3 regions of the Streptomyces sp. NPDC096311 genome follow, and region 1 is predicted to be linked to each of the others. Evidence: riboswitches for the same ligand, from Rfam matches in the RefSeq annotation. Region 1 holds a riboswitch; each other region holds the start of a gene.
The links. Region 1 has a riboswitch for cyclic di-AMP ahead of ACIRA5_RS08730 (transglycosylase family protein). Riboswitches for the same ligand answer to the same signal wherever they lie in the genome.
Positions count from the first base shown of each region.

Region 2: it holds a riboswitch for cyclic di-AMP, as region 1 does, so the genes downstream of both, ACIRA5_RS01255 (C40 family peptidase) here and ACIRA5_RS08730 (transglycosylase family protein) in region 1, are expected to answer to the same signal.
Region 3: it holds a riboswitch for cyclic di-AMP, as region 1 does, so the genes downstream of both, ACIRA5_RS49310 (peptidoglycan DD-metalloendopeptidase family protein) here and ACIRA5_RS08730 (transglycosylase family protein) in region 1, are expected to answer to the same signal.

Region 1 is NZ_JBIWFN010000003.1:99,590-103,138, forward strand. It holds gene ACIRA5_RS08720 (septum formation initiator family protein) at 1-69, opposite strand, end outside; gene eno (phosphopyruvate hydratase) at 171-1,457, opposite strand; gene ACIRA5_RS08730 (transglycosylase family protein) at 1,795-2,505, opposite strand; cyclic di-AMP (ydaO/yuaA leader) riboswitch at 2,510-2,718, opposite strand; gene ACIRA5_RS08735 (transglycosylase family protein) at 2,857-3,549, opposite strand, start outside.
Region 2 is NZ_JBIWFN010000001.1:282,703-286,251, reverse strand. It holds gene ACIRA5_RS01265 (ATP-dependent Clp protease proteolytic subunit) at 1-493, shown strand, start outside; gene ACIRA5_RS01260 (hypothetical protein) at 501-806, shown strand; cyclic di-AMP (ydaO/yuaA leader) riboswitch at 1,153-1,338, shown strand; gene ACIRA5_RS01255 (C40 family peptidase) at 1,342-1,815, shown strand; gene ACIRA5_RS01250 (DUF6328 family protein) at 1,904-2,425, shown strand; gene ACIRA5_RS01245 (ATP-binding protein) at 2,768-3,226, opposite strand; gene ACIRA5_RS01240 (helix-turn-helix domain-containing protein) at 3,439-3,549, shown strand, end outside.
Region 3 is NZ_JBIWFN010000033.1:83,021-86,569, forward strand. It holds gene ACIRA5_RS49305 (alpha-galactosidase) at 1-2,026, shown strand, start outside; cyclic di-AMP (ydaO/yuaA leader) riboswitch at 2,328-2,486, shown strand; gene ACIRA5_RS49310 (peptidoglycan DD-metalloendopeptidase family protein) at 2,489-3,469, shown strand.

The DNA.
Region 1 (3,549 bases):
CGCCGTCTGCTCGCCGAGCAGCTTCAGCCTGGTCGCGGTGGAGAACCGGTCCCGGTCCTTCACGGCCATGTCCCGCCTCCCGTTCACACGCGCGTACGTCCCCGGACACGGTACGGGACCGGGTACGGGGACGTACGTACGACTGGCTAAGGCTTGACCCTCTGCGGGTGTCAGCCCTTGAAGCGCGGGAAGGCGCTGCGGCCCGCGTACACCGCCGCGTCGTCGAGGATCTCCTCGATGCGCAGCAGCTGGTTGTACTTGGCGACGCGGTCCGAGCGGGCCGGGGCGCCGGTCTTGATCTGGCCGCAGTTCACCGCGACGGCGAGGTCGGCGATGGTGACGTCCTCGGTCTCGCCGGAGCGGTGGGACATCATGCACTTGAAGCCGTTGCGCTGGGCCATCTCGACGGCGTCCAGGGTCTCGGTCAGCGAGCCGATCTGGTTGACCTTGACGAGCAGGGCGTTCGCGGAGCCCTCCTCGATGCCGCGGGCCAGGCGCTCCGGGTTGGTGACGAAGAGGTCGTCGCCGACGATCTGGACCTTGTCGCCCAGCTTCTCGGTGATGACGTTCCAGCCGGCCCAGTCGTCCTCGTACAGCGGGTCCTCGATGGAGACCAGCGGGTACGCGGAGACGAGCTCCTCGTAGTACTCGGTCATCTCGGCGGCCGAGCGGGACTTGCCCTCGAACTCGTACTTGCCGTCCTTGTAGAACTCGGACGCGGCGACGTCGAGCGCGAGCGCGATCTGCTCACCGGGGATGTAACCGGCCTGCTTGATGGCCTCGAGGATGAGGTCGAGCGCGGCGCGGTTCGACTCCAGGTTCGGGGCGAAGCCGCCCTCGTCGCCCAGGCCGGTGGACAGGCCCTTGGTCTTCAGCACCTTCTTGAGGGTGTGGTAGACCTCGGCGCCCCAGCGCAGGGCCTCGGAGAAGGACTCCGCACCGATCGGGGCGATCATGAACTCCTGGATGTCCACGTTGGAGTCGGCGTGCGAGCCGCCGTTCAGGATGTTCATCATCGGAACGGGCAACAGGTGCGCGTTCGGGCCGCCCAGGTAGCGGAAGAGGGGGAGGTCGGACGCCTCGGAGGCGGCGTGCGCGACGGCGAGCGAGACGCCGAGGATGGCGTTGGCGCCGAGCGAGCCCTTGTTGTCGGTGGCGTCCAGGTCGAACATCGCCTGGTCGATCAGGCGCTGCTCGGTGGCGTCGTAACCGACGAGCTCCGGGCCGATCTGCTCGATGACGGCGAGGACGGCCTTCTCGACACCCTTGCCGCCGTAACGGTTGGGGTCACCGTCACGCAGCTCGATGGCCTCGAAGGCGCCGGTGGACGCGCCGGACGGAACGGCGGCACGACCCGTGCTGCCGTCGTCGAGGCCGACCTCGACCTCGACCGTGGGGTTGCCTCGGGAGTCCAGGATTTCCCGGGCTACGACGACGTCGATGGACGGCACGAGCATCTCCTTCTGGGATGTGACGCGGGTACGCGGAGCCTGTGATGGCTTCGCGACATGAGCCTAACCGCCCCGGGGGGATCGGCCAGCCGGTCGCCCACCCCTTGGGCAGAACTGAACGTACACATTGTTCCAGAACGGAACAAAAACGGGTACGGAAATCTGGGTACGAAACGCTCCGTACGAAATGCCGGAGACGAAAAACCCCGCTCCGGCGCGTACGGGGGAACACGCACCGGAGCGGGGAGCCCGTGGGGACGGGGGCGACCCTCACCGGGGTCTCCAGTGTGGAGACCCCTTTTATGGGGGACCTGTCATTCAGCTGGGGTGAAGCTGCCGATCATCAGCTGAGGTGCAGCTGCTGACCCGGGTAGATGAAGTCGGCGTCGTCGACGATGTCCTTGTTCAGCTTGAACAGCTGCTGCCAGCCGCCCTTGACCTTCTTCTTCTCGGCGATCGAGCTGAGGCTGTCACCCTTGACGACCTTGTACTCGCCGTCACCCTTCTTGACCTTCTTGCCGGTCGGGGTGGAGACGGTCTTCTGGGCGGCCGGGCGGGACGCCGAACGGGAGGCCGCGGTGTCCGTCGAGCGGGTGGTGGTGCTGGCGCTCGGCGAGCTGTTCGACGAGGAGCTGTTCGAGGAAGACGAGGTCGACGGGGTGCTCGCACCGCCGGTGTACGCGGCGCCCGACAGGCCCGTGCCACAGGTCGGCCAGGCGCCCTTGCCCTGCGCGGCGAGGACCTTCTCGCCGACGGTGATCTGCTGGGACTTGGACGCCTGGTTGGCGGTCGCGGCGTACGCGGTGCCGCCGTACGCGGCCCAGGTGGAGGCCGAGAACTGCAGACCGCCGTAGTAGCCGTTGCCGGTGTTGATGGACCAGTTCCCGCCGGACTCGCACTGGGCGACGGCGTCCCACTGGGAGGCGGTGGCGGCGGAGGCGTTGCCGGCCGCCATCAGCGGAGCGGCGATGGCGACACCGGTGACACCGGCGAGCGTGGCGACACGAGTGGCCTTGGACGGACGGCGGTGCTTGCCCTTGCTGGAAAACAGCATGGAGAGATCCCCTCACCGACGCCTGCGAGGTGAGCTGTCGGGTTCGGGCGGGTGAGTGCCCGGCCGTGCGCTCTGAGCGCTCGGCTTCACCCCAAGCCGCTCCCGGTCAACTACCGGGCGCGGCGCATACCTTGGGTCCCCCGCTCCTGCCTACGGCGCTGACGCGTCGACTGTTCCCGTACGGCCGTTGGCAGGATTCGGCGTTGACGACCGTCGGGGCCCGCTGTGGCGAGCGGTCATGACCGTAAGCAGTCGATCGGCTGAATTCCAAAGACGATCAGGGCCTTTGAGATCCATCTCTCACTCGCGCCAAACCGGACATTACGCAGCGAACCATGACGCGAACTGCCCCTACTTTTCGCCCGATTCGGCACCAACTGCAAGGCTCTGACCGGGGAGGATGAGGTTCGGGTCGACGCCGACCGTCTTCTTGTTCGCGTCGTACAGCTCGGCCCATCCGCCTTCGAGGTCAAGGGCGTCCGCGATGGTCCAGAGATTGTCTCCGGCGCGCACGACGTAGGAGCCGTCGACGACATCACGGGAGGCGCCGGCTCCGCGCGAGGCATGCCGCCCGGAGGAGTCGTCGCCACGGCCGTCCACGGCGCTGTCGGTGGTGTTCTCGTCCGCGGTGCCGCCACGGTGGCGCCCCGCACCGGTCGTCGCGTTCTCGGACGTACCGGAAGAGTCGTCGCCCTGGCCGGAGTTGCCCGAGTTGTCGCTCTTCGACGCAGCCGTGTCGGAGCCGTCCGCCCCCTGGGCGTCGCCGCTGGTGTCGGCCTTCGTCGTGTTCTCGGCCGCGTTCCCGGACGCCTTCGAGGACGAGTCGGATGAAGACGAGTCAGACGAAGACGAATCGGACTTCGAGCCGGAAGAGGTGGACGGGGTTGAATTCTTGGACGAACTGGACGAATCGGAGGAACCGGATGAATCCACTGTGCTGGACGAGTCGTTCGCCACGCCCGTGTCGACCAGGATGTCGCCCGAGTTCTTGCTCAGCCCGGAGAGCGGTCCACAGGTCGGCCAGGGGGTGAGGCCCTGGTGGTC
Region 2 (3,549 bases), on a different contig from region 1:
GCACCTCGAATATCTGGCACCGGACCAGGACATCGCGCTGTACATCAACTCCCCCGGCGGCTCGTTCAGCGCGATGACGGCGATCTACGACACGATGCAGTTCGTCAGCTGCGACGTGGAGACCACCTGTCTGGGGCAGGCCGCTTCGGCCGCCGCCGTGCTGCTGGCCGGCGGCGCGCCGGGCAAGCGGTTCGCACTGCCGGGCGCCCGGGTGCTGATCCACCAGCCGTCACTTCCCGAGCCGGTACAGGGACAGGCGAGCGATCTGGCCCTCCAGGCCGAGGAGTTGATGCGCACTCGAAGGCTGCTGGAGGACATGCTCGTCCGCCACACGGGGCAGAGTCCTGAACAGGTCGCCGCCGACATCGAGCGGGACAAGATCCTGGACGCTCAGGCCGCGTTGGCGTACGGACTGGTGGACGGGATCATCCCCAGCCGCAAGACCTCGCGCACCGCGCCCGGTGCGAGGAACGCCACACCCGACGCGAGGTGATCCGCCGATGGTGCCCGAACTGCCCCCGTTGCCCGCGCTGACGCGCGCCGAGGCCGAGCTGATCGACCGTTACCTCGACGTGGTCGACCTACTGGGCCGTATCAACCCGGCCAGGCCCGGAGACACCTACCGCGGGCTGCGTGCCGCCCAGGCGCTGGTCGCCAAGGCCACCGAGCTGCGGGACGCCCTCGCGCTGATGCACCAGCGCGGCGAGAGCGAGGTGCACGCGCCGACGCTGGCGCAGGCTTTGCGCGTCCTCGACGGTGAGCGGCGGGCGGCCCGCGTCACCCTGCCGCCCGACGCCGACAACTGACACACCCACACCCGGGTCGCCGTGTACGCCAAGTCAGCGAGGCGTCCGGCCCGGGGTTCAAACGGACCAGATGGTGTACCCCCTGATGGAGTAGTCACAGGCCCCTTCGGGGAACCGAAAAAGTTGCGCAACGCGCGTAGCCCGGAGGCGGAATGAGACGCTCCGGTGCTGGTGGGACCGTCGTCGGCGTCCCCAACATCGCCCGAACAGAGGGTCGTCCACCCGAACGGGTGAGTGGTGAGTAACGCCACAAATCGCCGGTTCCGCTCGGATTTTCCGACCGCTATGCGTGAAGATCCCTTCCGACGACAAGCCCCCGCCACAGCGGCGGGGCGGTCCGGGCGGACGCCGAGTCCTGCCGCTGCCCGGATGACCGGTCGACAGAAGTGCATCGGCAGGAGTGGAGGACCCAGCAAGACGGGTCGCCGGAGAGATCCGGGCGGCCCTTGGGGTGAAGCCGCGCAAGCGGCCGGGCTACTTCGCCAGCCCGAATCCGACAGGTCATCCTTCACAGGCGGCTGACGAAGGGTTGCGCATGACTGCGCTCAATCGTGTCCCGTCGCTGTGGACCCGGGCCGGTACGGCCTCGGCGCTCACCCTCGCCGCCGTGGGCGGCAGCCTTGTGGTTCCTGGCGTCGCATCCGACGCCGAAGCGGCCACGCTGGCGACGAAGGCACTTCAGGTCGCGGCTTCCAAGAAGGGCTCCCCGTACCAGTACGGCGCCGCCGGGCCACGCCGCTTCGACTGCTCCGGGCTCACGCTCTACTCGTACAAGAAGGCGGGCAAGACGCTGCCTCGTACGGCCGCGGCGCAGTACAACAAGACACACCACATCTCCGCGTCCCACCGCAAGGCCGGAGACCTGGTGTTCTTCCACTCGGGCCGGAACGTGTACCACGTCGGCATCTACGCCGGGAAGGGAAAGATCTGGCACTCCCCGAAGACAGGGGAGGTCGTGAAGCTGCAGAAGATCTGGACGAAGAGCGTCTGGTACGGCCGGGTCAGCTGACCTGCCCGAGGGGGTGCCGGCCGGCCGGCACCCCCTCGGGGTTCCACCCCCGGGCGTGAAAAGCGGACGAACCGGTTACTCGTTCACCATGGCTGAGCGACCTTCCCCCGAGGAACGGAACGAGACGCCCCTGGAGCGCGCCGATCGCAACTTCGGCGAGCTGCTCCAGGAGCTGCGCGTCACGCAGACCGGTGTGCAGATCCTCTTCGCGTTCCTGCTGACGCTGGCGTTCACCCCGCGCTTCCCGTCCCTCGACACGGTGCAGCGCGCCACGTACGTCACCACCCTCCTGCTGGCCGTGGCGGCCGCCGCGCTCTTCACGGCGCCCGCCGCGCTGCACAGGTCGCTGTTCCGGCAGGGCGCGAAGCCGACCATCGTGCGGGTCTCCTCCGTCCTGGCCACGGTCGGGATGGGCGTGCTCATGCTGACGCTGACGGGATCGGTGCTGCTCGTCGTGGACGTGGCGCTGGGACGCGCCGCCGGGATCGCCTCGGGCGCGGGCACCCTGCTCGTCTGTGTGGCGCTGTGGGGCCTCCTGCCCGGCCTGGTGCACCGTGCCGTCGTCAGCGGAGCGCCGGCTCCGAGAGAAGCACCGGAACGAGAACCGTGAGCGCGCTCATCGCCGGACCACCCGCGGGCACGAACCGCGGCAGTCGGCTGAGGAAGGTGCTCGGCGCCTTCGGGTCGAGCGCGTCGGTGACGAGCCCCTGCCGCGGCGGGCGGTTCATCCCGACTGCCGCCGGCCGAACCAGCCGGACAGCGCGGTCGTAGCGCAGAGGGTGGCCGGGACGGCGGCGGCTCCGGTGGGGCCGCGGTCGCCGGGACCGGGAGATCCGCGCCGTACGCTCTCCGTCGCCCGCCGGGCCGGGGACCGGTCGGTGCCGCCGACCGAGGTCTTCCGGGCCCCGCCGCGAGGCGCCGGACGGGGCAGACACGACAACTGAGCCGCTCCTCAGGGCTCTTGTGGGCCACCGGCCGTCACCGGCTGGGCCGGCACCGTCCAGGGCAGCTCGATGGCGACCGTCTTGCCGCCCTCGCGGGTGGGCCGGACGACGAGTCTGCCGCCGCATTCGGCGGTCAGCCAGCGGATGATCACCATGCCGCGCCCGTTGTCCTGCTGGACGGCGGCGGGCAGACGTTTGGGAAAGCGCGGATGGCTGTCGGTGACGCCGATCCGCAGGTGTTCATCCCGGTCGAGCCGGACGTCCACCGTGAAGGTGGGCGACTGCCCGAACGTGTGTTGGACGGCGTTGGTGGCTAGTTCTGACACGATCAGGCGTACGGTGTCCGCGACTTCGGCGTCGCACGGCAGGCCCCATTCGGCCAGCACATCGGCGACGAATTTCCGGGCCGCGGAGACCGAGGCGGGATCGCTCGGCAGAGTGACGGATGCTTCCTGGTGATCTGCCATGGCGACGTCGTCCCTTTCCCACGGGACCGGAGTCCGACACGGAGCGGATGGTTCGAGTACGGTCCCGGACTGGTGCTTCGCGCCAGACTGCCATCACTGGGCCGGTCACGGGTGCGATCCACCGAGATATGCATATATCTGTCGCTCGATGCGGTGAACTCTGCGACGGCGGAGCGTATTTGGGCGGCTCGGGAGGAGTAAGGAGTACAGCCATGCAGCACGGTCCCGCGGTGCGCCGCCGCAAGCTCGGTGCCGAACTGCGCGCGCTGCGCGCCGATGCGGGTCTCACCAGTGGTGAGGCGGCCCGTCTCGTCGGCTGGCAC
Region 3 (3,549 bases), on a different contig from region 1:
CTACGCACTACGGCTGACCGACCTCGACGAACTGCTCCATCTCCACTGGGGGCCACGGATCGCCCTCGCCGACGCCGAGTCGCTGGCCGACCTGCCCGGCCCGCCGTACCGGCCCTTCGAGTCCCGGCTCGACGGGCGCGAGGAGTATCCCGTCGAGGGCGGCCCCCGCTTCGTACGCCCGGCGCTGTCCGTACGGACGCAGGAGCGGCGCGGCACCGAGTGGCGTTTCGAGACGTCCTTCGTGGAGCAACACGCCGACGGCGACGAACTGCGGCTGCGCTTCGCGGACGACGGGCTCGGCATCACCCTGCACTACCGGATGCGCGGCGACGTCGTCGAGCGCTGGGTGACCCTGGCCAACGAAGGACCTTCCCTGGAGCTGCTGCGCGCGGACTCCGCGACCTGGACGCTGCCCGAGCGCGACGGGTGGCGCCTCTCCCAGCTGCACGGGCGGTGGGCGGCCGAGTCCCGACTCGCGCGCTCCCCCCTCACCTACGGTGAGAAGGTCATCGGCAGCCGCCGCGGGCACACCGGGCACCAGCACCTGCCGTGGGTCGCGCTGGACAGCGGGGCGAGTGAGGAGAGCGGCGAGGTCTACGGGTGCGCGCTCGGCTGGTCGGGCTCGTGGCGGATGTGCGTGGCCCAACTCCCCGACGCGCGCGTGCAGATCTCCGCCGGCGCCGGGTACGACGACTCCGGACTGCTGCGCCTGGAGACGGGGGAGTCGTACACCACCCCCGTCTTCGCGGGGCTGTGGAGCGACGGCGGCTTCGGCGCGGCGAGCCGGACGTGGCACGCGTACCAGCGGGCGTTCGTGATCCCGGACGCGGACCAGGACCGGCCGGTGCTCTTCAACTCCTGGGAGGCGACCCACTTCGACATCTCCGAGGAGCGGCAGCGGGAGCTGGCCCGGCGGGCCGCGGAGATGGGCGTCGAGCTGTTCGTCGTCGACGACGGCTGGTTCGGGGCACGGACGAGCGACCGCGCCGGGCTCGGCGACTGGGCCCCCAACCCGGACCGCTTCCCGCAGGGTCTGAAGCCGCTCGCCGACGACGTGCACGCGCTCGGCATGCAGTTCGGGATCTGGGTCGAGCCGGAGATGGTCAACCCGGACAGCGAGCTGTACCGCGCGCACCCCGACTGGGTGCAGTTCCAGCCGGGGCGGACCAGGACGGAGTTCCGCAACCAGCTCGTCCTCAACCTCGCCCGACCGGATGTCCAGGAGTACCTGTGGGAGCAGCTCGACGGTCTGCTCTCGAGCGCCCCGATCGACTATGTGAAGTGGGACTTCAACCGCTGCTTCACGGACGCCGGTTGGCCCGGTGAGCCGTATCCGCAGAAACTGTGGGTCGAGCACGTGGAGGCCCTGTACGGGCTCCTGGACCGGCTGCGCGCCGAGCATCCCGGGGTCGCCTTCGAGTCCTGTTCGGGCGGTGGCGGCCGGATCGACCTCGGCGTCATGGCGCGTACGGACCAGGTGTGGACCTCCGACAACACCGACCCGCTCGACCGGCTCGCCATCCAGCACGGCTTCAGCCAGATCCACCCGGCCCGGATCATGGCCGCCTGGGTCACCGACAGTCCGAACGCGCAGCTCAACGGTCGGATCAGTTCGCTGCGCTTCCGGTTCGTGAGCGCCATGGCCGGGGTGCTGGGGGTCGGCGGTGACCTGGCCGACTGGAGCGAGGCGGACCTCGTCGAGGCGCGGGAGTGGGTGGAGCTCTACAAGGAGATCCGGCCGGTCGTGCAGCGCGGCGACCTCTACCGGCTGCGGCCTCCGGAGGGCGGGCTGAGCGCCGTGCAGTACGTCCACGGCGACGAGACCGTCGTCCTCGCCCTGCTCCAGGCCCAGCGTCACGGCGAGCCGGTCGCCCCGCTCCGGTTGCGCGGGCTCGATGCGAGCGCCGCGTATGAATGCCGCGAAACGGGCGAAATGCATCGAGGTGCGGTGCTGCTGCATCACGGGTTGCGGACGAGGCTGCGCGGGGACTTTGATGCGGCAGTTGTCCGACTACGTCGTATGTGAGCGATCTGCCCTTATTGATGCCTTAATTCCAACTGGACCTGGAATAAAGGACCGTGGTGTGACCTGCGTGAGCAGCGTCATATTCGTGACGATGCGTTGCGGGCCCGCTTTCTCGATCCGCCCGAATTCCCGGGTAGTTCGAGAGACCGCGGAGATCATTGTCCACGGAGGGTGACCGGAATTCCGGCCTGGATCAAGAAAGGCACGTGCACAGAAAAGCCACATGGTTGGCGATGCGCCTCCATCTCGCTTACGTTCGCCCTCAATCCGGACGGACGCCCAATCCTGCCGCCGCCCGGTATCCGCACACCCACCGGTAACCGGCAGGAGCGGGGGACCCACAGGTACCACGCCTGTTCCGGTCTCCGGAACGGCTAGGGGTATAGCCGCGCAGCCGCGTGGCCGGGCATCTCCAGCCCGCACCCGACAGCTCACCTCGCAGGCGCCGGAGAGGAATTCTTCATGCCCGCGAAGGGTAAGCACCGCCGACCCAAGTCCCAGCGTTTCTCACGCTCGATCGCCGTGGCCGGAACCGGTGGTGCCGCCCTTGCGCTGCCGCTGATGGGGACCGCCGGTGCCCATGCCGCGACGCCGACGGCCGCGGTTTCGTCCACTCCGGAAAAGACCGCGATCATTTACGGCGCGGCGGTTTCGGAAAAGACCGTGACGGTTTCGGAAAAGACGGCGACGACGTCCACGGTCTCGACGAAAACCTATTCGGTGAAGGCCGGCGACTGGCTCTCCAGGATCGCCGAGCGGCAGCACGTCAGCGGCGGCTGGCAGAAGCTCTACTCCGACAACCGCCAGGCCATCGGCAGCGACCCCTCGCTGATCCACCCCGGCCTGAAGCTCACGATCGGCGAGAGGGCCGCGTCGACCGACGACACCAAGCCGTCGACCAAGACGTCCACGCAGTCGTCCGCCAAGACGTCCACGCGGTCGTCGGCGCAGTCGGCCACCGGGTCGTCCGGCGCGGCGGACGCGCCCAAGACCCAGGCCGCCGCCCCCCGGGTCACCGGCACCGCCACCGACACCGGTTACACCCTGCCGGTCGGGGGCGCCACCATCGGCACCGGCTACAAGGTCGCCGGCAGCATGTGGTCCAGCGGCTATCACACCGGCGTGGACTTCGTGGTCCCGACCGGCACCACCATCAAGGCCGTCGCCGCCGGCACCGTCGTATCGGCCGGCTGGGGTGGCGCGTACGGCAACCAGGTCGTCATCCAGCACGCCGACGGCCGGTACTCGCAGTACGCCCACATGTCCGCCCTGTCCGTCTCGGCGGGCCAGACCGTGACCGAGGGCCAGCAGATCGGCCTCTCCGGCGCGACCGGCAACGTCACCGGTCCGCACCTGCACTTCGAGATCCGCACCACCCCGAACTACGGCTCGGACATGGACCCGGTCGCGTATCTGCGCTCGCACGGTGTCGCCGTCGGCTGACACCCGCCGCGCCTCTCACGTCCTCGAGGGTCGGGGCCCCCCCCCCCCCGGGGCCCCCCCCCCCCGCGCGCCCCCCGCCC